Linked DNA regions of Ammoniphilus sp. CFH 90114. The protein of the gene in region 2 interacts with the protein of the main gene of each other region in a pairwise test. Links are inferred from orthologs where the notes say so. Each region holds a gene or a part of one and is shown on either strand. Other genes may lie near its edges. The genes, in order: tsaE, rlmB and EIZ39_RS17615.

The links.
Region 1: the proteins of rlmB (region 2) and tsaE interact in binary tests that used the Escherichia coli proteins (3 or more experiments, as listed by UniProt). The link is inferred for Ammoniphilus sp. CFH 90114 from one-to-one orthologs.
Region 3: the proteins of rlmB (region 2) and EIZ39_RS17615 interact in binary tests that used the Escherichia coli proteins (3 or more experiments, as listed by UniProt). The link is inferred for Ammoniphilus sp. CFH 90114 from one-to-one orthologs.

The regions. Positions count from the first base shown.
Region 1 is NZ_SDLI01000008.1:38,023-49,078, forward strand. The notes cover bases 7,893-10,812. They hold tsaE (tRNA (adenosine(37)-N6)-threonylcarbamoyltransferase complex ATPase subunit type 1 TsaE), read right to left. Parts: upstream 9,627-10,812; coding sequence 9,159-9,626; downstream 7,893-9,158. Other genes in these bases: tsaD (tRNA (adenosine(37)-N6)-threonylcarbamoyltransferase complex transferase subunit TsaD), read right to left, coding at 7,893-8,005; rimI (ribosomal protein S18-alanine N-acetyltransferase), read right to left, coding at 7,968-8,453; tsaB (tRNA (adenosine(37)-N6)-threonylcarbamoyltransferase complex dimerization subunit type 1 TsaB), read right to left, coding at 8,470-9,162; EIZ39_RS17575 (hydrolase/acyltransferase), read left to right, coding at 9,786-10,127; cmpA (cortex morphogenetic protein CmpA), read left to right, coding at 10,214-10,339. In the rest of the region: EIZ39_RS17530 (molybdopterin-binding protein), read right to left, coding at 1-776; EIZ39_RS17535 (MogA/MoaB family molybdenum cofactor biosynthesis protein), read right to left, coding at 770-1,285; EIZ39_RS17540 (5-formyltetrahydrofolate cyclo-ligase), read right to left, coding at 1,369-1,947; ribosomal protection-like ABC-F family protein, read left to right, coding at 2,034-3,956; EIZ39_RS17550 (hypothetical protein), read right to left, coding at 4,471-6,663; more of tsaD, read right to left, coding at 6,935-7,892; more of EIZ39_RS17585, read right to left, coding at 10,813-11,056. UniProt on the Escherichia coli protein: Required for the formation of a threonylcarbamoyl group on adenosine at position 37 (t(6)A37) in tRNAs that read codons beginning with adenine.
Region 2 is NZ_SDLI01000003.1:431,374-438,941, reverse strand. What follows is about bases 4,678-7,568. They hold rlmB (23S rRNA (guanosine(2251)-2'-O)-methyltransferase RlmB), read right to left. Parts: upstream 6,556-7,568; coding sequence 5,800-6,555; downstream 4,678-5,799. Other genes in these bases: cysS (cysteine--tRNA ligase), read right to left, coding at 6,971-7,568; EIZ39_RS09790 (Mini-ribonuclease 3), read right to left, coding at 6,552-6,968; EIZ39_RS09800 (NYN domain-containing protein), read right to left, coding at 5,278-5,784; sigH (RNA polymerase sporulation sigma factor SigH), read right to left, coding at 4,678-5,125. Also shown: rplL (50S ribosomal protein L7/L12), read right to left, coding at 112-474; rplJ (50S ribosomal protein L10), read right to left, coding at 527-1,021; rplA (50S ribosomal protein L1), read right to left, coding at 1,231-1,932; rplK (50S ribosomal protein L11), read right to left, coding at 2,073-2,498; transcription termination/antitermination protein NusG, read right to left, coding at 2,649-3,182; preprotein translocase subunit SecE, read right to left, coding at 3,219-3,434; rpmG (50S ribosomal protein L33), read right to left, coding at 3,465-3,614; more of sigH, read right to left, coding at 4,466-4,677. UniProt on the Escherichia coli protein: Specifically methylates the ribose of guanosine 2251 in 23S rRNA.
Region 3 is NZ_SDLI01000008.1:51,890-56,692, forward strand. Bases 1,971-4,803 are described here. They hold EIZ39_RS17615 (NAD(P)H-hydrate dehydratase), read right to left. Parts: upstream 4,239-4,803; coding sequence 2,703-4,238; downstream 1,971-2,702. Other genes in these bases: EIZ39_RS17610 (DUF4367 domain-containing protein), read right to left, coding at 1,971-2,563; acpS (holo-ACP synthase), read right to left, coding at 4,319-4,699. Also shown: alr (alanine racemase), read right to left, coding at 1-946; EIZ39_RS17605 (hypothetical protein), read right to left, coding at 953-1,378; more of EIZ39_RS17610, read right to left, coding at 1,538-1,970. UniProt on the Escherichia coli protein: Bifunctional enzyme that catalyzes the epimerization of the S- and R-forms of NAD(P)HX and the dehydration of the S-form of NAD(P)HX at the expense of ADP, which is converted to AMP.

The DNA.
Region 1 (11,056 bases), on a different replicon or contig from region 2:
ACCCCTTTGATTGCGCCAGGTGTACGATCGTCAGGATCCACCGACATTCCTCCAGTCACGAGGATCAAGTCAACCTTTTTATCGATAAAGTACCTTATCTCATTCTGAATCTGCTCGGCATCATCATTCGCAAGTCTTTGCTCTATTACTTCAGAGCCGAAAGCCTTAAGCTTCGCCCGGATGACAGGACCAAACTTGTCCTGAATTCTTCCGGTATAAACCTCACTTCCCGTTGTTACGACCCCCACCCTCATAGGCTTAAAGGGCTTCACGGAGAGAGCAGATTGTTCTGCTAATCGTTCAACTGCCAGAATCTTGCCTTCCTCAATAATCAATGGGATGGGCCGAACACCAGCCAAGGATTGACCCGGTTGGACCACTTGATTATCTACTAAGGTAGATAAAGAGATTCCTTCTAGTTCATTGACCTGGTGAACAATATCTGCTCGAACCTTGAGCAAACCATGTATCTTGGATTTAAGTGTCACTTTTCCTTCGACTGGCTCTGTTAAGAGGATTTCGCCCCCCGCTAGTGCCTTCGCCATTCTTTCCGCTCCCTCATTCTCATGAAGGTAGCCAACAGGTATGTCCATGATATAAATATGTCTTTTTCCGATGTCTAACAATAGAGGTATATCTTCTGGTGTGATTTCATGCCCCGCCTTAAATGCTCTTCCTTTAAACTCACCTGGGAGAATACGAGTCAAGTCATGACCGAGTCTCATTCCCACAGCTTGTTCAACTGGCACTTCTATCAAGTACGAAGATTTCACCACTTTTCCTCCCTTGTAATAGATCCAACCCCCACATTCCCATGAATGATATTAATCGCATGTGGAATCTGGTCGCATATAGCTGTAAAACACTCTTCCACTCCCTTAGGGTTGCCAGGAAAGTTCACAATTAGGGTGTTGCCTCGTGTACCTGAAATCGCACGAGTGAGCATCGCACGACGAGAATTCGCAAGAGATGCCCTTCTCATCTCTTCCGCTAGTCCTGGAACATGGCGATCGATAACCCCTTCTGTAGCTTCAGGAGTCACATCCTCCGGACTAAGTCCCGTTCCACCAACGGTTAAAAGTAAATCCACTCTTTCTCTATCCGTTAGCTCAATCATAGTCTCCTTCAGCATCTCGATGCTATCGGGAACAGTGCGATGAATATGTATCTCACTATCTAAGTGCTTCTTTAGCAACTCAATTAGCTTTTCTACGCTATCGTTTTCTCTTTCTCCTCGATAAATCGAATTGCTCGCTGTGACAACACCAATTTTATATACAGACATGAAAATCCTCCTAGTTGAAAGATAAATAAGTCTCAGTTCAGTAACAAGAGTCCATCTATATTGTACATGATTTCACAACGTAATTAAAACGAATTTATACAGTCAATCCATCCCTCGTCCGTAACAATGGTTTCCATCCGGAAGTCATGGTCATCCATTGGAATGGATTCTACGATTTGTTCTACAAAACAAGGTGCGATCATCCTTGGCAGTTTAGGAAGCTTTGACAAAAAACGATCATAGTAGCCCCCTCCATACCCAAGTCTTCCACCATTATGGTCAAAAGCTACACCTGGCATAATAATAAGATCTATTTTCTCTAGATTCGCTGTCGGTGATATTTCGGGGTCAGGCTCTAAGATGCCATAGATTCCCGGAACTAAGGTTTCCCATCCCCTAAACAGGTAAGGAACCATTTCTTTTTTTTCTACAAACGTCTTCGGAATAACGACTTCTTTTCCCTCTTGCAAGGCCGTCGATAACAGCTCACGAATATCCACTTCATCCCCAAAAGGGACAAAGGAAAACAAAGTTTTTGCTTCTTTATAGCTTTGGTTATCTAATATTTGACGAACAATTTGCTCAGACTTTTTCTTTCTTATACTGCTCTCTATCTGACTTCTCTTGGATAGTATTTGCTTTCTTAACCATTTTTTGCTCACTATGTTCATCTTCCTCCCTTCCCCGTCACCTTTCGCATAAGGAATGTGGTAAACTAAAGAATGTATATTAATACGAGGTGACATCCATGATTTTATTACAAGCAGTTGACATTTCCAAATCGTTTGCTGCAGAACCCATACTCAGCGGAATAAACCTGCAGATTCAAACCGGCGAGAGAATTGGACTTGTCGGAGTTAATGGAGCAGGAAAATCTACACTTCTAAAGATTATTACTGGGCAATTCCTTCCAGATACCGGAGATATTCGTAAAGGTAAAGATGTTCAACTAGGATACCTCGCTCAAGACAGTGGACTAGAATCCGTCAAAACCATATGGGACGAGATGATTTCTGTCTTCTCTTCTTTGCGTAATATGGAAAACGACCTTCGTGCTCTCGAAAGCAAGATGGGCGATCCGATGCCAGAGAAAGATTATGAACAACTCTTAAGCCAATACTCTTCTCTCTCCGAGCGCTTTAAGGAGCTTGGCGGCTACCAATATGAGGCGAATATCCGAAGCATTCTTCATGGTTTAAGATTCTACGAAGAAGACTACCAGACCTTGATCTCCTCTCTCAGCGGTGGTCAGAAGACTCGGTTAGCCTTGTGCAAATTGCTTTTAACAACTCCAGACATTCTCGTATTGGACGAGCCGACCAACTACTTAGATATCGAAACTTTAACTTGGTTGGAAAGGTATCTGCACAACTACACGGGTGCCGTTCTCGTAGTATCCCATGACCGCTACTTCCTAGATGCCCTGGTTACGGTGATCTATGAGATTGAGCGGACGGAATGTAGAAGATTTGTTGGGAATTACTCCAAGTATCTTGATCTAAAAGCAGAAGATATCGAGCGGCAATTAGCGATGTTTGAGAAGCAACAATCCGAGATTAATCGCCTTGAAGACTTCATTGCCCGCAACATTGCCCGAGCCTCAACAACCAAGAGAGCCCAAAGCAGGAGAAAAATGCTCGATAAGATTGATAGAGTGAACCGTCCGATCACGGCGGACAAGCGAGTCTCCTTTTCCTTTGATATCGACCGGGTAAGTGGAAACGAAGTGTTAAAAATCAAAGATTTATCTGTAGGCTATAAGGACAAAAAGCTCAGCTCTGGGCTCACCTTCCAGTTAGACCGGGGAGAGCGTATCGCTTTACTCGGCCCGAATGGGATAGGAAAATCTACTCTTTTAAAGACCGTAGTCGGTGAATTGCAGCCTTTAGCTGGTTCTATCTCTCTTGGCTCTAATGTATCTATAGGATACTATGACCAGGAGCAAAAAGAACTGAATCTTGACAAAACCGTTCTACATGAGCTCTGGGATGATTACCCTCAGATGCTTGAGAAGGATATTCGTACGGTGCTAGGCAACTTTTTATTCAGTGGCGATGATGTGCTGAAGAAAATATCTTCCTTAAGCGGCGGAGAAAAAGCAAGAGTCAGCCTAGCTAAGCTCATGCTTCAGAACTCTAACTTTCTCATTCTCGATGAGCCAACCAACCACTTAGACATTTACAGTAAAGAAGTGCTAGAGAATGCCTTAGAGGACTACCCTGGTACTATTTTATTCGTGTCTCATGACCGTTATTTCTTAAATAAAATGGCGAGTCGAGTGATTGAGCTTGCGCCCCACGGAGCCGTGAGCTACTTAGGGAATTACGAATATTATCTTGAGAAGAAAACGGAAATGGAAGAGCTCGGGAAGGCAGCTCAGCCTACTGCTGCTGACACCACAGAAGATAAAGGTCGGAGAAACTCCGACAAAGAATCCTTCTTCCAAGATAAGGAACAACAAAAGAAAGAACGGCAACGCCAGCGCAAGATCGAGGAAATCGAGAAGAAAATTGAAGCGCTTGAAGTAGAGATTGCTCACTTTCAAGACCTTCTCTGTCAACCCGAAACCTTCGCCGATCCGGTGAAAGCTCACCAGATCAACCAAGAGCTTGAAGCGAAAAACCAGAGCTTAGAATCCTTGATGGAAGAGTGGGAGTCGTTACAGGAATAGGGATGATGGTTCGGCAGAGGATCCGGATGGTGATACCCACAGGCAATTAAGTGGAGGTTTTTCCGCTATTTCGTTGATCGGTTCAAAAATGGCTAGAATAAGCGGAATATTTTCCGTTAGTCGCCACCAAACCCCACTTTTGACTGTGTTTGAGGCGAATAGGCGGAATTCGTTCCGCTATTTCCCCCTCAAATTCCATCAAACTAAAAATAACCGGAAATTCTCCGGTTATTTTTCTTTCGGCTTCGGCTAGTGGCGGGAGGCAGGCCGGCACAGGGTCGTGCAAATAAGCGGAGGTTCTTCCGCTATTTGACCGATCGGTTCAAAAATGGCCATAATAAGCGGAATATTTTCCGTTAGTCGCCACCAAACCCTACCTTTGATTGGTTTTGAGGCGAATAAGCGGAATTGGTTCCGCTATTTCCCCCTCAAAGCCCTTCAAACTAAAAATAACCGGAATTACTCCGGTTATTTTTTCTGCCTAAAGTAGCCTACTACCACCCCACCCTGCGATCTACGCCTCCTCCATCTTTTCCTTCAATCCCAGGAATAGTAAAGGCACCACCATATAGATGATGGTTGTTGCCGCTGCCACAATACCAGAATCGTTTACGGCCAAAGCGGTAAAAGCTCCAACGATGATCCCGAAGAATCCTCTTACAGCATAGGGGTACTTCTCTGATAGACGTCTGATCATTCCTGCTGGTCTATAACATAGCAACCCTAACACCAGCAAAGAAGTAATAAACACCTTACTCCAGGACGATACTCCAATCAGCTTCCAGTTCATGGATAATTTACGCTCGATAATCTGCCCAATCTCTGCCCAGTTCCCCTGCGCTAGCTTTTCCATGGCTCTCCCGATATGAGACTGAACTTGATCCGCCGCCATCATGTTAATGAGAAACAGACTTGATAGCGCAACAACGAGCGATAACATCCCCCAGAAGATATACCTTCCATTCAACCGGATATCAAACAATCGAATAAACGAGGTGCTATAAGCCGCAACAGCCGTTAGGGCTCCTCCTGCATTCGTTCCCCATCCCGGCAAGGAGAAGAAAATGAGATAGAGTCCGAATACTCCCATGGCGACTCCTTTAACGATAGCCATGTGTTTTTTAGTAATTTCCAGAAGCATCGCCAAACTAAGAATAGAACTGCCGATTACGACTCCCATATATTCATTGCCGATTCCATAGTACCTTGCCCCTATAATCGGATCATAGCCGAGATAGGAACGCTTCATCAAGGAAGATTGCCACCCTATTCCGTCAAGTAAGATGGGAATCCAGTTTAACAAACTAATCACTAAAAACAACCATGGAAAAGGTAAACGAATCACTGCCGCAGATAAAGCAGTTCCCAGAACCAGCAAGAAGATAATCGTCAAGTTAGCTTGTTGGATCATAGGAAACGACGGGAGAATAAGAAACAGAAACGGTGACAAAGTAATCACAAGCAACAGAAAACGAAGGATCCCATTTATAGTACGATACAAGGGGTGAGACGGTTTAGCCAAGAACCAAAAGGCTGCAGCGACCAGTAAAACGGCAACTTGAAAGGTGACATACCCATACAATACCTTCGAACGTGTGGAATAGATATGTTTAATCTCCTCCCAATCCTTCCAAAACGACTGATTTCCTTGGACAACTGAGATCGTCCTCCCGGTTATCTCTCCTGGAATAGGGATTCCCAACCACTGTAAAATCGTCGGTGCAACATCCACATTCGCTACTACTCCTGCTTGTCGTGTTGTTGCGGTATAGAGAATGCCTTCCCCTCGATGAGGACCGATGTGAACAAAAGGAGACATCATGGACTTTATGGCTTGTGCATCCGAATGGACCATTGGAGAAAGAACGAGAATCATATCGTCCTCTGTTCTCCTCTCTACCAGACTTCCTATAAAAGCATTCATTTCTGCTAGGATTTGATCTTTCATCTTAGCGAAGTGGTCGCCATTCATGGCATTCTTCATGGAATACAGACGATAGAGATCCCCAAGTTCTATCACAAGGAGCGATGCCTCATCATGAGTCTCCAGCTGCTCTAGAATATAACTATAATCCGTAGTCATGCCATAAACTTTCTGTGGATCCATTCGGTTCACACGATCCGAGATATCCCCTGCGTCCACAGCACCTCTGCTATTCATCACAAGAGCTGGGGCAAATCTCGCGACATCTTCTCCTTTATCCGAGTTCCCTATCACATAGGTATGTAGGCCTTGCTGCTGAAGTTGGTCACCCAACAGCCCAGGACGAATCGTGTACGGTTGATTTCTGTTGTTATCCACAAGCTGGTGAAAACTCGGAAGATAAATCGACCTATCATTTCCTTCGACACCCACAAGCTGTTGATAAAGATGTTTAGCGAAAGTTTGACCCACCAACTCGTTCCCCATATACGCTTCCGCTGCCTTAGCTTGCCCTACCGCACGTGTTCCACTGCTCATTGTGATCAGATTGTTCCAATCACTGATTTCAGCTGCCGTTCTCAGATTCATCGCCCCAACAACACCCTCATGCAACCATTGCCCTTTTTCCATCGACTCCATTTGTTTGACGTCTTCTAGGGAAAAATGATTAATCAGGACGACAAAAACTCGATTTGTCGGCTGCTGTTGAGAAGCCATGACGGAGCCTGACAAGAACAAACAGAAAAAAACCAAAATTGTGGATAAAATATTCCGAATCATCACAAATTACCCTCTTTTCCACAATACCCACATAGTTATACACAGCCTTCGTAGCTGTAATCGCGCGTTTCTACTTGATTATCCACATTTTCGACAAAATACGTTCTTATTTTTATTAACGTGCTAAATTAGTTACAAACCCAGCAATATCACTTACTCACAGACTTACTCACATTATCCACAGATTTTTATAAATAACTTGTCCACGGGAACGTGCGTGCGGAAGAAACGATAGTTAAAAAGAAAAAAGACAACTATTTACATAGTTGCCCTTTTAACTCAAAGGTAAACCAGGAATCGCATTCAAATCCAATTCCGCAAAGTCTCCCCTTAGATATTGAATATAACCAGCAGCAGCGATCATGGCCGCATTATCCGTACAGAGAGACAACGGAGGAATGACCAAATCAATTCCTTCCTTTTCACTTCGGTTTGTGAGCTCTGTACGTAGCCCTCTATTCGCGGCTACTCCGCCGGCTAACAGGACCTGCTTAACTCCGTATTGTTCCACAGCACGGAAAGTTTTCTCTACCAACACTTCAATGACGGAAGCCTGAAAACTCGCAGCTACATCGGCTGGGGATAACTCTTCACCCCGCTGAGCCGCATTATGCAACGTATTCAACACAGCTGACTTCAAACCGCTGAAGCTAAAATCATAAGAACCCGGTTCTAACCAAGATCTAGGGAAAGGAATAGAAGCTTTCCCCTCATGAGCTAACCGATCAATATGAGGACCTCCTGGATAAGGCAAGGATAAGGAACGAGCGACTTTATCATAAGCTTCCCCTGCTGCATCATCCCTCGTCTGTCCCAGTATCTCATAGGAACCATGCTCTTTCATATACACTAATTCCGTATGTCCACCCGATACGACGAGAGAAATAAGCGGGAATTCCATCTCTTTGACTAAACGATTCGCATAGATATGTCCAGCAATATGATGGACACCGATTAACGGAATTCCCTTCGCATAAGCTATGGACTTAGCCGCTGAAACGCCAACAAGTAGGGCTCCTACCAGCCCCGGACCATACGTGACAGCGATCGCAGATACATCATCAAGTGTGATCTCTGCCTTATCCAGAGCTTCTTGGAGAATGACCGTGATGCCCTCCACATGCTGACGAGAGGCTACCTCGGGAACAACCCCGCCAAAACGCTTATGAATCTCCACTTGCGAAGAGATGACATTCGAACAGATCTCTACACCGTCCCGAATCACAGCTGCTGATGTTTCGTCGCAGCTCGTTTCAATGCCTAAGATATAACATGGCTTGCCCGAAATTTGCTGCTGTTCATATTTTTCAAGAACTCTTTGTTTCCACTGATTTGTCTTCAACATGATCAAAGTTCACCCACATAATTAGGGCATCCTCACCATTATCGGAATAGTATCTAGGACGAACCCCTGTTTTATCGAATCCTAATTTCTTGTACAAGCCTTGCGCGACGGTATTTGATACTCTTACTTCCAATGTCATGGCATTGGCCCCTTGACAGATCGCATGAAGCTTCATGGCGACCATCAGCTTTTCGCCCCACTTCTTCCCTCGATACTCAGATGCAATGGCGATGTTGGTGACATGGGCTTCATCTCCTATGATCCACATGCCCCCGTATCCTGCTACTTGTCCTTCTACCTCGAGAACTAAATAATAAGAAAATTGATTGTTAGACAGTTCATTTTCAAACGATTGCCTCGACCAAGGAATCGTAAACGTCGTCTTCTCAATCTCCTCAACCTTGTCGATATCATGGAGCGTCATTCTACGGACGAGATAATTTTCCATGGCTAGCGAATCTCACCTACTTCCCTTGTGAAGCTAACCATTTCGACTCGGCTTCAGCGAGCTGAAGATACTGCGGGGTAAAAGTATCTACTTCCACATGTCGTCCCGCCTTTATTTCTTCCATGCCTATTCTTGCAATATAGGAGGCTCGCGGAACATTCCATTCCGCCGGTCCGAACACGGCTAGTGTCCCCATCTTATCCACAATCATCTGACGGTGCAGAGCCACATCATCTCCAAGAAATAAGACAGGTGTGCCCTCACTTGCCAACTGCTCTGACCATGGCTCGACCAGAAGAATTTGATCTTTCATCACGCGTTCACCGTTCTCAAATAAGCTCGCATAAGCTTGGCCTCTCCTTGCATCAAACATTGGACACACTCGCCCTGGAAAATAAGGAGCATTCCCAGCTACCGCTTCTAAACTAGAGATCCCCACAAGCGGAATACCGAGTGACCAGGCCATGGACTTCGCTGTCGTGACTCCCATTCGCGTACCTGTATAAGAACCTGGACCATGGGCAATCGCAATCCCCGTGAGATCTGTCGGGTCTACATCCAATTCTTCCATTAGCAAGGAAATGGCTGGCATAAGTCGAATGGAATGATTCTTCTTTAGGTTGGTCGTATATTCCCCTAACAACTTATCCTCTTCCATGACAGCTACACTTAAAACTAAATTTGAGGTGTCTATTCCGAGTATCTTCATTTCTTCAACTCCTCACAGATCTTGCGAAAATGCGCGCCCTTCGGAATGAGTTGAATCTCTCTTGAATCTCCCTCTAATCGTTTAATATAAATAGAAAGCAATTCAGAAGGCAAAGAAGAGTCGATCCGGCTAGCCCACTCTACTACCGTTACACCCTCTCCATAAAAGTACTCATCAAAGCCCATTTCTTCAAACTCATCATCCATTCGATAGACATCCATATGATAAAGGGGCATTCGTCCCTGGTATTCTTTTATGATGGTAAAGGTAGGACTATTGACCACGCCCTTCACGCCTAAAGCTTGAGCTAATCCTTGGGTAAATGTCGTTTTCCCTGCACCTAGATCACCCTCTAAGGTAATGACATCTCCCGGTACGAGCCACTCAGCTAACCGCTCCGCCCATACTTGCGTCTGTTGCGCTGAATGGGACGTAAACACATATTCGTCATTTGAAGGATTCAAATTAGACACTCCTAGTATTCATTAGAAATTGTTCCCTGCTTATTATATCTTTCACCAACCTTGACCGCAATAAAACCAACAGGAAACTTGAAATGGTTCACAATATTGAAGTAGACTTAAAAGCAAATAGACAGCAGAAAGAGATGGAGGAAATTAGACATGCGCTTTTGCATCCTACAAGGACAATCTGGACTTGAATTCGTTGCTATACCGAAAGATCATATGTATCAATTTGTGGCCTTGTTTCGCCGTCTACATAAGGAGATTGATAAACTGACAGCCGGCGAGGTGCCAACTTTACCTTCCGTCATCGCAGAGTGCAGCGACCTTGAGATGGTGTCCTACGATCACGAAGTGGTAACTGGCCTAGATTATATTAATCGCCTAGAAGCTACTTTTGTAGAAATCCAAGAAGAAAACTATCCTTTGATCTCTTTATTGACTGAGATTCGTGCTTTTCAAGCTCAATTAGAGTATTTAGCGGAAGAAGAAGAAATTTAGTTGTTCACCCTCTTCCCTTTTCTGAATATCTTATTGTTAACAGATATTTCCCCAGACAGCAGAAGGGACAGAGGAGGGACTTAGGGATGCCAGAGTGGCTGCGCAAACAGTTGATGCGTGCCTTTCTCGGTAAAGATCGGAGACAAATCCGTCTTTTAAACGATTGTTGGTTCGTCTATAAACAAAAAAATACCGACAGGAGCTTTTCTTAAAAAGCAGCTCTTTCGTCATTGGGATAAAACGAAGGAAGCAGTCAATCATGACTGCTTCCTTTTATGATGTGACAGGAACCATAGAAAGTCCTACACGCATTTTCTTTACATCGATTTCTGTGACCCATACTGTAACAATTTGGCCTACGGATACGACATCTAAAGGGTGCTTAACATATTTTCCGCTTAGCTTTGAAATATGGACAAGCCCATCATTTTTCAACCCAATATCTACAAAAGCCCCGAAATCGACCACATTACGAACGGTTCCTTGCAGCTCCATTCCTACCTTCAGGTCTTGAATGGTCAATACATCTTTAAGCAATAAAGGCTTCGGCAACTCATCTCGAGGATCTCGACCTGGTCGAAGTAAGCTGTCTAGAATATCCTGAAGGGTGGGTTCCCCAACTTCCAATCGGGCTGCCATCTCCGGTACATTCACGGATTGAAGTAATTCCTTCGTTTCTGGAGAACCAATATCAGTAGCTTGAATCCCTAATAAATCTAGCAGCTTAGCCACCTTCTCATAGGATTCAGGATGGATTGGGGTCTTATCCAATGGGTTCGCCCCATCCATCACACGCAGGAAGCCGATACACTGTTCGTATGTTTTATCCCCTAAGCGAGGGACCTTCTTCAGCTGAGCCCGATTCGAGAACTTACCTGTTTCTTCTCTTAGCTTGACAATATTTTTCGCTACTTGCTTGCTTACTCCCG
Region 2 (7,568 bases):
CTATCTCTTGTTTGTACGAACGAAGGGAAAAATATACGAAGAGTAGAAAAAGAGTACAAAAAGCAAGACCCACTGCATATAACAGTGGGTCTTAGATGATAAAAGTAGAAACTACTTAACTTCTACAGTTGCGCCAGCTTCTTCAAGCTTAGCTTTGATAGCTTCTGCATCGTCCTTAGAAACGCCTTCTTTAACAGTAGCAGGAGCTCCGTCAACCATAGCCTTAGCTTCTTTAAGTCCAAGTCCAGTCAACTCACGAACAACCTTGATTACGTTGATCTTACCAGCACCTGCGTTAGCAAGTACTACAGTGAACTCAGTTTGTTCAGCAACTTCAGCAGCAGCAGCTCCGCCTACCATTGCAACTGGAGCAGCAGCAGTTACTCCGAATTCTTCTTCGATTGCTTTTACTAGATCGTTAAGTTCAAGAACAGACATACCTTTAATTGCTTCTAAGATTTGCTCTTTAGACATGTGTGAATCCTCCTAAATTTTTAATAGTTATATTGGTTCGAACGCTAGTGAATTAAGCTTCTTGTTCTTTCTTTTCTCCAACTGCCTTAACAGCAAGAGCAAAGTTACGCATTGGCGCTTGAAGAACGCTAAGCAACATAGAAAGTAAGCCTTCGCGGGAAGGTAGAGCTGCCAATGCCTTGATTTGTTCATCAGACATTACCGCTCCGTCAACGATACCGCCTTTAATTTCAAGCTTATCGTTCTTCTTTGCGAAATCAGCAAGTACTTTTGCAGCTGTAACTTCATCTTGAGCAAACGCGATCGCAGTAGGTCCAGTTAGATATTGATCTAAACCAGAAACCCCTACTTCTGCTGTTGCACGTTGAGCCAACTTGTTCTTATAAACCTTGAACTCAACTCCAGCTTCACGACAAAGTTTACGAAGTTCAGTTGCTTGCTTAACAGTCAAGCCACGGTAGTCACTCAATACAGCACTCTTAGATTCACGAAGTTTCGTTGCAATCTCTTGTACCGATTGAACTTTCTCTTCACGTACTACTGCCATGTTACACCTCCTATTAGATTTTCTGGTGCAAGATAAGAGAAATACCCTCCACAAGACAAGCGGAGGGCATAGATAATCTATCTATTATGCACCTCGGAAGGAAATTAAGCTCTTACGAGCACCTTCTGTCTACGGTAATCAAATGTTCATTTTTATGATGTGCTCTGAGGCACAAGATATATAATATCAACAGTGCGTTAGGAAGTCAACTACTTCGCTGCACCAATTGTTCCCAAGTTCACTTTTACACCAGGTCCCATTGTGGAGCTTACAGTGATATTCTTCATGTAAGTTCCTTTTGCAGCAGCTGGCTTCGCCTTTTGAAGAGTGTCGATAACAGTTGCTAAGTTATCAGCCAACTTTTCGTTGTCGAAAGAAACCTTACCGATAGGAGCGTGGATATTACCAGCCTTATCTGTACGGTATTCGATTTTACCAGCCTTAATTTCTTTAACAGCTCTGTCAAGATCAAAAGTTACAGTACCTGTCTTAGGGTTTGGCATTAAGCCTTTAGGTCCTAGAACACGCCCAAGCTTACCTACTTGACCCATCATGTCAGGAGTAGCAACAACTACATCAAACTCGAACCAACCTTGTTGGATCTTGTTGATTAGATCTTCATCCCCTACAAAATCAGCGCCAGCAGCTTCTGCTTCTTTAGCTTTTTCACCTTTAGCGAAGACAAGAACTCGTTGAGTCTTTCCTGTACCGTGTGGTAATACAACAGCTCCACGAAGTTGTTGATCAGCCTTTCTTACGTCAACACCAAGCTTTACTGCTACTTCAACAGTTTCGTCGAACTTAGCAGATGCAGCCTTCTTTACTAATTCAATTGCTTCAGCAACATCATATTGCTTCGCACGGTCAACAAGCTTTACAGCTTCTTGAAACTTCTTTCCTTGTTTAGCCACTTTTGTTTCCTCCTTAAATTATGTGGTAGTAGCGGTTCTGCGGTTTTACCTCCCACCGGCTGCTAATAGCAGCCTAAAGAAAACGTCGGCAGAAACAGAACTCGTCCGTAATCCTCGCCGACGTCTTTCACAACTTGAAACTAGTCTTCGATCACGATTCCCATGCTTCGAGCCGTACCCTCAACCATACGCATAGCAGCTTCTACGCTAGCAGCGTTAAGGTCAGGCATCTTGGTTTCTGCGATTTCACGAACCTTGTCGCGCTTAATCGTAGCAACCTTCGTACGATTAGGAACACCAGAACCAGACTCGATACCAGCAGCTTTCTTCAAAAGAACAGCAGCTGGAGGGGTCTTAGTGATGAAGGTAAAAGAACGGTCTTCAAATACAGTTATTTCAACAGGAATGATCAAACCTGCTTGTTCTTGGGTACGAGCATTGAATTCTTTACAGAATCCCATGATATTAACCCCTGCTTGACCAAGCGCAGGACCTACTGGAGGAGCTGGATTCGCTTTACCTGCAGGAATTTGTAATTTAACCATTTTAATAACCTTTTTAGCCATGTGACACACCTCCTTAATCCGAAATGTGGTGAACGGGACGAGCCCTCCCACTTAAAACACACTTCGTCGCAATAAATTATATCACAACGAGTTTATGAAACAAAATTGAAAATACCACATCGCGCAGTATATTTCAAGCCTTTACGGACTTTATATTTTTTCCACTTGAGTGTAATCCAGTTCAACCGGCGTCTCGCGTCCGAACATGTTCACATGAACCTTGATCTTACGCTTGTCCGTTTGAATCTCTTCTATAGTGCCGACAAAGTCGGTGAATGGCCCTTCTTTCACTTTTACCGTTTCTTTTAAGTTGAAGTCGATCTTAGGCTTAACTTCCTCAACGCCCATTTGCTTTAATATCGAATCGACCTCGCCCGGCTTAAGGGGAGTGGGCTTAGATCCAGAACCTGCCGATCCAACGAATCCTGTTACACCAGGCGTATTACGCACAACGTACCAAGAATCATCCGTCATGATCATCTCGACGATGACATACCCAGGAAACACCTTCTTCGTAACGGTTTTCTTCTTACCGTCTTTCATCTCAACTTCGTCTTCAGTCGGGATGAGTACTCGAAAGATCTTATCCTTCATATCCATGGATTCGACACGCTTTTCTAGATTGGTTTTTACCTTGTTTTCATACCCAGAATAGGTATGAACAACATACCAAGACTTTTCCATTCAGTAGGACTGTAACGTCCTTTCCCCCCTATCGATTTATTGACCTAAAATCAATTCAATGATCTGTGAAATCCCTAAATCGATAACCGCAAAGAATACGGCAATCAGTGTGACTGTCACAAGAACAACAGACGTATACGTCGTTAACTCCTTGCGATTGGGCCACCTTACTTTCTTCAGTTCTGCTACAACATCACGAAAAAAAGAAGGCACACTCTTAAATCCAGCACCTAGTCTAGCTAAGAACCCCACGGCTACACCCCCAATACATCGAGCCTATAGTTAGCGTGTTTCACGATGAGCAGTGTGCCCATTGCAAAATTTGCAGAACTTCTTCATCTCAATGCGGTCAGGATGCTTACGCTTATTTTTGCCTGTGGTGTAGTTACGTTGCTTACACTCGGTGCACGCTAAAGTTACGATAACTCGCATGTTGTTACACCTCCCACATTTTTAAATCTTACCCGTTAAGGGTGTTAGACGTTCTCTAAAAACATATAAACTACTATATCCTAACAGGTAAAACCAGCTACTTGCACAGCTACCCTAAAAACTTTAGCACACTCGGAATATCGATGTCAAGAAGAATGACAATTGAATCTTGACACAACGTTTTCCATTACGATTTAGGAAGTTCAGATCATTAACATCCATTATTAACTGTTTTTGGACGAATAATCAACATTTTGTTAAAGAAAACTTTGGAGAGATTGGAGATAGGATTTTTTGATTGATGTAATCTTTTTTAGATTTTCTTTAATTTTAGGCCTGTCTTTGCATTGTTAATACAATTTTCTATATAACTACTTCTATTCTCTGGATATTTACCCGTTTTAACCTGACTTTGTGGGTCAACTTTTTCTCTTCACTCCTAATCCTAGTCGAAAAATGGTCTGGATATTTCAATTTCAATCCGTTCTAATACTTCTCTCCAGCTCAAACTCACGACATTTTCGTTATTCTCACGTATTCATCCACTTTTCTCACGATCTGGACACCGAAAACCACGAACCGGTAATCATTGCAATTATCGGACCTGTTTTGATCACGAATTCTAGCTGCTTTCTCACAAATCAATAATAATTACAAATAACCCGATCACTTTCCGTCTCTCAGCTCCAACAACCAAACGAAAATCACGAAACAGACAACCAAACTCACGGACAATAGTTACGAAGTCACATTCCTACAACTATTACAAATAGGCCCACACCGCACATCATACAAAGCAAAAACCTCACCTAAACCAAAGCCCTAAAGGACTAATCGTTTAGTGAGGTTTATCATTTTAGTATAGATATTTCCCTGATTTCTAAATATTTTTCAAGTTTACGCTTCACTCTCTGCAACGCATTGTCAATCGACTTCACATGCCGATCTAAGTCAACCGCAATCTCTTGGTAGGAGCGGCCATCTAAATAAAGCGCTAGCACTTGTCTTTCTAAGTCACTGAGAATCTGTGCCATCTTATCTTCGATATCATCAAACTTTTCTTGATTGATAATCAATTCTTCAGGGTCTGTAACTCGTGTACCGCAAATCACGTCCAATAGCGTTCTGTCGGAATCTTCATCATAGATCGGTTTATCTAGGGAAACGTAAGAGTTGAGTGGGATGTGTTTTTGTCTAGTCGCAGTTTTAATTGCGGTGATAATCTGCCTTGTGATACACAACTCAGCAAACGCCTTAAAAGATGTCAACTTGTCCCCGCGATAATCACGTATCGCCTTGTAAAGTCCAATCATTCCTTCTTGAACAATATCCTCTCGATCAGCCCCGATTAAGAAATAGGATCTGGCCTTCGCCCGGACAAAATTCTTATATTTATGAATGAGGTATTCCAACGCATCCGAGTCACCCTCTCTGACCATGTCAACCAGATCTTCATCAGATATGTAATCATATTCAGCGGGTATATCTACGTCTTTAAGGTCGACATTCACGTTTTCATCCCTCCGGGCTCCCGACATGCCCCTCCCACTTGAGATACATGATAAGCACATCTTATCAAGCATGTCAAACGGGAGAGGAATAGATGAAATCATTATACATTATGTAACCTTGGAACGTCAACAATCGGCTCCTCTGTTAAACATTATTGCCTCCTCCATTTTTCGAAGAGTTCTGCTATATCTCCTTTTAGCGGAATGCCTGAACGTAGGGGCTCGTACTTTATTTTATCGACCTTTTGACGAATGGATTTCTTCGACTTCTCAATATCTTCCAGTAATTCCCTTGCGGATTTTCGTAATGCTCCATAGCCAAATGACATTCTCTGCTCGGTATAATCTGAGGTCGCTACAGTGATTCTTCTTTTTCTGGAAATTTCCTTTTTAACTAGGCGCTCAATTAATTCATCCGCGGTCTCATTCTCTTTCGTGTAAAAGATATCGACCTTGTACTCTTTAATCCTTTTCCCCATACCCGGTACCTGGTGAGCATCGAAAACCACTACGATTTTATAACCTGAATAAGCCTGGAATTCAGAAAGCATCGTTAGCAGTTCGTCCCTCGCTCTGCCTAACTCGTTTTTCTTCATGGCGGCAAGCTTAGGCCAGGCACCGATCATATTGTAGCCATCTACAACAAGTAGCTCTTCCATTCCTCACTATTCCCATCAAGTCGTTTTATTGCCAATTGGGTTTCGTTGTCTATGCACTTCAAACATGAGCAAGGCTGCTGCCACCGAGGCATTAAGGGATGTAACATGTCCCACCATCGGAAGTCGCACAGTAAAATCACAAGTATCTTTTACAAGGCGGCTCATCCCCTTGCCTTCGCTCCCAATAACAAGCCCGATTGGCATATCATATCTACCTTGTCTGAAATCTTGTTCTCCTGTTGCGTCCGTTCCAACCATCCAAACTCCTTTTTCCTTTAAGTCTTCCATTATCCTCACCAAATTTGTGACTCTTGCAACCGGAACATATTCCATGGCGCCCGCTGCTGCTTTCGCAACAGTAGAGGTTAAGCCGACCGCTCTTCGTTTTGGAATAATCACGCCGTGTGCTCCAATTGCATCCGCCGTCCGCATGATAGAACCTAAATTATGAGGATCTTCGATTTCATCTAGGATTAGAATAAGTGGCGATTCTCCTTTTTCTTCCGCGCGCTTCAAGATATCTTCCACTTCTACGTAATCATAAGCCGCGACGAAAGCGACAACCCCTTGATGAGCTTCTCCTTCAGCTACTTGATCTAACTTCTTTTTGGGAACAAGCTGCACCTGAATTTTCGCTTCTTTCGCCATCCCGACCACTTGACTCATTGGTCCCTTCATCGAACCCTCAGCAACCCAGATCTTATTGACAGATCGGCCGGAGCGTAGAACTTCTAAAACTGGATTTCTACCTACAATATATTCTTCACTCATGCCTTTTCACCCGTTTCAATTATAGTAAACATTCTTTTTATAAGGCTATCCAATCTCTGCTTCTGTCCCGTTAAATATAGATAACCAAGCATACATTCGAAGCCGGAACTATTCCGATATTCTATAGGATCCGCATTTTTAGGGATCGTGCCCGACTTGGTATTACGTCCACGCTTCACCATCCAACTCTCTTCTTCTGTCAATTCTTCTTGCAGGATATGCAGTGCTCTTGATTGGGCTTTAGCCGATACATATTGCGTCGCCATCCGGTGAAGAAGGTGGGGCTTAGCCCCCTTCTTCGCAATAAGATGTTGGCGAACATAGACCTCTAATACGGCATCTCCCATATAAGCTAAAGTAAGAGGATTCAGCAGTTTGGGCTCGGTACTTAATGGTTCGTCGAGAAAAATCATATTTACTTCCTTCTCCACCTTACACCCTGTGGCGTATCTTCAAGGATGATTCCTTGCTCTTGTAAGAGATCTCGGATTTCATCCGCTCGTTTAAAATTCCGATCTTTCCTTGCTTGAACTCTTTCGTGAATCAGTGAATCAATCTCCTCATCAAGCAATTCTGCCCCTTCTGCTATAAAAGGAAGACCAAGTACATCTCCAAATTCTTTAAGCAAATTGAGGTACACTTGAATACCGTCCATCGACACCTTATTGTTTCGCAAATATTGATTCGACTCACGAACCCACTCGAATACGATAGCTAAAGCATCCGCTGTGTTAAAGTCATTATCCATCGCTTCCTGAAACTTCAATCGATATTGATCTTGCTTTTCCTGTTCTTGATGCGTGTCAGCTGTCGCTGCCTGTTTTCTGTGCTCTAGGTTTGTAACGGCAGTAATAATCCGATCCCACGCATTCTGTGCCTGTTCGAGTAATTCTTGGCTGAAGTTGATCGGATTACGGTAGTGCGCACTCAGCATAAAGAATCGAAGAATATGCGGTGGCACTTGCTCGCGCAACTCCTTAACTAGAATGAAGTTCCCTAGAGATTTAGACATC
Region 3 (4,803 bases), on a different replicon or contig from region 2:
TCAGCTGATCCATACAAACCCTTCCGACAATAGGTGTCCGGGTACCTTTCACGATAGCCTGCCCTTTATTGGATAAAGCTCGTGAAAAACCATCCGCATATCCGATGGGAAGAGACGCAATAACCGACTCACCTGAAGTAGTAAAAGTAGCCCCATAGCTAATCGAAGTTCCCGCAGGAACGCTCTTGATATGCGCGATCTTCGTTTTTAAGGAAAAAGCCTCCTTGAGCTCGATACCCTTATTTCTGGTGAAAGCAGACGGATATTGTCCATATAAGCTTATTCCCAATCGAATCATGTTATAACCCCAATTTGGATAAAGAATCCCACCGGCGCTATTGCTGCAATGAATAATAGGGAATGTGTATGGTTCAATCACTTTAATAAACGTATGATGCTGTTCCGTGGTATATGACGGATCTTCTTCATCCGCACAGGCAAAATGGGTAAAGACTCCCTCTGCCTCTACACGGTCGGATTCGGCAACCGCTTGCATCAATTGATCTAATTCTTCTTGTGTCCGTACACCGACCCTTCCCATACCGGTATCGAGCTTGATATGAATCTTAGCCTGCTTGTCCAGTCGGGCGCCTTCGTTCTGAATCGCAACAATGACTTCCGGATGGAACACGGTTAAGGTAATATCACGAGTAATCGCCTCGCCCACAAACTCCGGAGCGGTGTATCCTAACACAAGAACAGGGGCTGTAATCCCCGCTTCTCTTAATTCGATCGCCTCGTCTAGTAAGGCTACCCCGAGATAAGTAGCTCCAGCAGCTAGTGCTTCTTTTGCCACAGGAATGGCCCCATGTCCATAGCCATCTGCCTTAACAACAGCCATGATCTGCGTTTGCTCTGGAAGATGGGCCCGGAAAGCTCGTACATTATGAGCAATGGCATCAAGATCAACCTCTACCCAAGTATTGCGGTAAAACTTCTCTCCCATAGGTGATCACCTTTTCTTATTTTTTCTCACTTTCTGTAACTGATCATCTAGCATATCTAAAAATTTTCGAGAAACCATTAAAGGCTCCTTCTTCCCCTTCAACCGAAACAGAGCCTTCCATTCTGAAGCTCGCTCTACGTCAAGCAGAGAAAACACTCTTTCTTTCCCACCTAGACGAATAAACAGCTCCGTCTTCGTAAGAATATACTCTGGAGCTAGTACCCTTCTATAAATAATAGGAGCCCCTCCAATTATCACGACAGCCGACACTACCGCCAGTACTTTATACAAGCCGCTGTCAGCAGGCATATATCCTGCCAGAATGAACATGACCAGCATGTAAACAACCGTCTCGTAAATCCGGTAGCGTGTAGGTCTTTTTTGGAAGATATCCATATAATTTGATTGCTCTTGAATCATTATATCTTTCACTTCACCACACTCCTTTAAGATAACCATGGTCCCTAATAAAAAACCAGAGGAAAGGGCAGCCATAAATATAGGCTGCCCATAGTTATAATCTACCTTATCTGATTTATTCATGGAAGTCAATTTGTTCAATAGGGAGAAAAACGACGCCCTTCCTTTTCCTTATTTACCGATTTGATTAAAGGTAGACTTCGCGACAGAGATCATCTCATCTTCTGGGAGATCTCCTGTTAATAGGTATTCCACTCCATCGTAAGTCCAAGTCAGTGTTTTCTTCTGCTCACCGGTCATAACTGCTACCGTATGTCCAAGGTCAACGATTTCCCCGCTTGGATAGCTAACCGTAGCTGCCTTAGGTCTCTCTTCAATAAGGGTAAAGTTGAAATCGCCTTTATAGCGAAGAACAATCTGTGGCCCTTCCGCTGTATCTACTTTTTGCACCCCAGTGAATGTTGCCCCTTCCGGCACATAAGTAGGCTGGATCACACCAAAGCTGCCTGTTGGCTCTTGCTTAGGCTCTCCGTTCGCCATAGTCGGTACAGAGGACTGAAGCATACTTGTCTCCATATTTCTCTCTTTATTGAAGGAGTCATTATCAAACTTGGCATCCCCTTCAAAGTCGGCAAATTCCACAGTCACCATTACATTCTTGTTGGTATCCATGACATCCACTTTAATCGGCGACAGGTCGGTGCCTAACCAGATCTTCTGGGTCGTTAAGGAGCGATTTTGATAGTCTGCCTTCACTTCAAAAGCATACTTACCATCCTCTTCTGTAAATACGCGTTGCTCGTCATCTAAAATGCTCTTCACTAAAGATTCATACAAGTAAACTTGGGCATGATTTTCTGGCCATCCGCTTTGGAATCGGAAGCTTTTATTGAGATGAGGAGTAAGGACAAACACTCCCTCTTGGTTTCTAAGTATGATTTGCGTTATGTCTCTTTCCTTGGAAGTTAGAGCTACGCGATAGAAGTCAGGCTTGTTATGCCATACTTCTACATCATAAGTCTGAGGGTCCTTCCCCGTTTGCAAAGTAAGCTTTGCATTCATCTTGTACCCCGTCATTTTTTCTAGCTTCGTACCCAAGTCTCCAACAATTGCATCGACACCCTTAGGACCACAACCTGTTGCAAGCATGGATAGGATTGTGACTAGCATGATTAGCCATCCGAGTTTGCGTTTCATTATCTGATTCATCCCCTTCGCTCATTTTTTTAAGAAAACTTGGCGCTTTTCTCAAAGCTGACAAGCTTTCCTTGTCCTGTACGTTAATACAGGAGAAGAACAAAGGAGGGTCCCTTTTCAGGGTTATATACTGTGTATCTTACGCATTATCTGCGGTTAGATCTTTGACAGCTTTGCCAATCCAGTTTCCTAAATCAGTTGCTGCACCGCTATATTCGTCCATGAATTCTCCCGACATTCCGTGAAGATAAACCCCCAACAGAATCCCCGACAGTATGTTCCCCGTTTGATTGACAAAGGATCCAATCATGCCTGACAAGACATCTCCAGATCCCCCTTTAGCCAAGGAGGAGCTACCGCGTGGACTGACGAAGATTTCTCCTTTTGGAGTAGCAATGATGGTATAAGTCCCTTTAAGCACAACATACACCTGATGGTGAACAGCAAATTGTCGGGCAATGTGAGGTCGATTGGTTTCAACCTGCTCTACGGATACACCTGCTAGCCTGGCCATTTCACCGGGATGAGGCGTAAGCACAACCTGCTCTCTGCCTTTAAGCATGGAAAGATCTTTAGCTAAAAGATTTAGCGCATCTGCGTCCAGCAAGAGAGGGCCTGTTGTGTGACGGATGACTTGCTCCAGCCATTCGCTTCCAGGAGCCTGGCCCATTCCAGGGCCCACGATGGTAAAATCGAACCGCCCTTTCCTCTCGGTGAGCAACTTCCAGCTATTTTTAGAGAAATAGCCTTCTGTTTCGGGCCAAAGCCAATAGATCGCTTCCGTCACCTTACCAGCAACCATAGGCTGGATCGTTCTCGGTATAGCCAAGGTAACCATACCCGCCCCTGATCGAATCGCACCCATGGAGGCAAGAGCCGGTGCTCCTACATAAGAATGGCAACCACCAAGGATGAGAACATGCCCAAATGTTCCTTTATGAGAGTGGCGCGAACGCTTCGGCAAAAGAGAAGTCATCATCTTCTCGTCCAAAAGTTGATCCGTAGGTGCTAACTTTTCCCCTACCCAACCCGGGATGGAGATGTCTCTCACCAGAAGCTCACCGCAATACGCAGCACCAGGGAATAGGTATTGCCCCCACTTCGGGTAAGCAAACGTCACCGTTGCATCCGCCTCTACAGCGTTGGTTTCCACCGATCCTGTATCCGCATTTACCCCGCTTGGGATATCAATAGAGATCACGTCAGCTTGTTCCTGTTGATTGACCTCTTCAATGATCCTCCCTATTGGCTCCCTTAAAGGACCTTGAACCCCGGTTCCAAGCAGCCCGTCTACAATGAGAGTAGCCCACTGCAAGTCCTGAATGAACTCCTCCCAGCTACTGTTACCAAACAGCTTGACCGCATACTGGCTACCGATAAGCGCACGATAAGTCGTTGCCGCATCCGTACTCATCTTTTCCTCTGTCCCTACCAGCCAAGTTTGCACACGGTAACCTTTATTCAGCAAGTGCCGGGATACCACAAAAGCATCTCCGCCATTGTTTCCGTGTCCCGCTAAAACTACCACTCGAGCGTTCGGGGTGGCCCATCTGGCCTCCACTTCTTTCACCACAGCTTGCCCTGCTGCTTCCATCAAGATAATGCCTGGAATGCCGATTTCCTTCATGGCGAAGCGGTCAATCTCTCGCATTTGTTGCGCATTCACCAAATACACCCTTCTTCCCTCCTGATCCCGCGTTATATATGTATGTCCATACCTGTCCAGTTATGCTGACAACCCTTAATTTTATTAAATCATTCCTCGATAATCACTTGTGCTACGGCGTACTTCTTTTCGTGTGAGATGGAGACATGATAGCTTTGCTTTAGCTTGGGATTATGAATCTCCAGCCATTTTCGGCATAGCTCCAGTGTCGGCTTTCCTCTATCATCACGTAGTACGGCAACGTCTTGCCAGCTGAGTTCTTTCCCAAAACCAAACCCCGTCGCCTTCGCAAAAGCCTCTTTAGCCGCAAATCTTCCCGCTACATATTCGAGTTGTCGATCGCCTGTTGATGGCATTCCTTTTTGCTCGGTCTCGGTAAGTATTCTATTAATAAATTTCTGACCTTGTCTTTGTAGTACGTGTTGCATGCGTTCCTTATCCACAATATCGATGCCAATTCCTTTAATCATGTTATTGATGGCTCCAATCCCTACATTCTAATTTTTATATTATCAGATCATGATGGCAAAAAGAAAAGACGAGTTGGAATTTTTTTGATACGATAAGGTTGTAC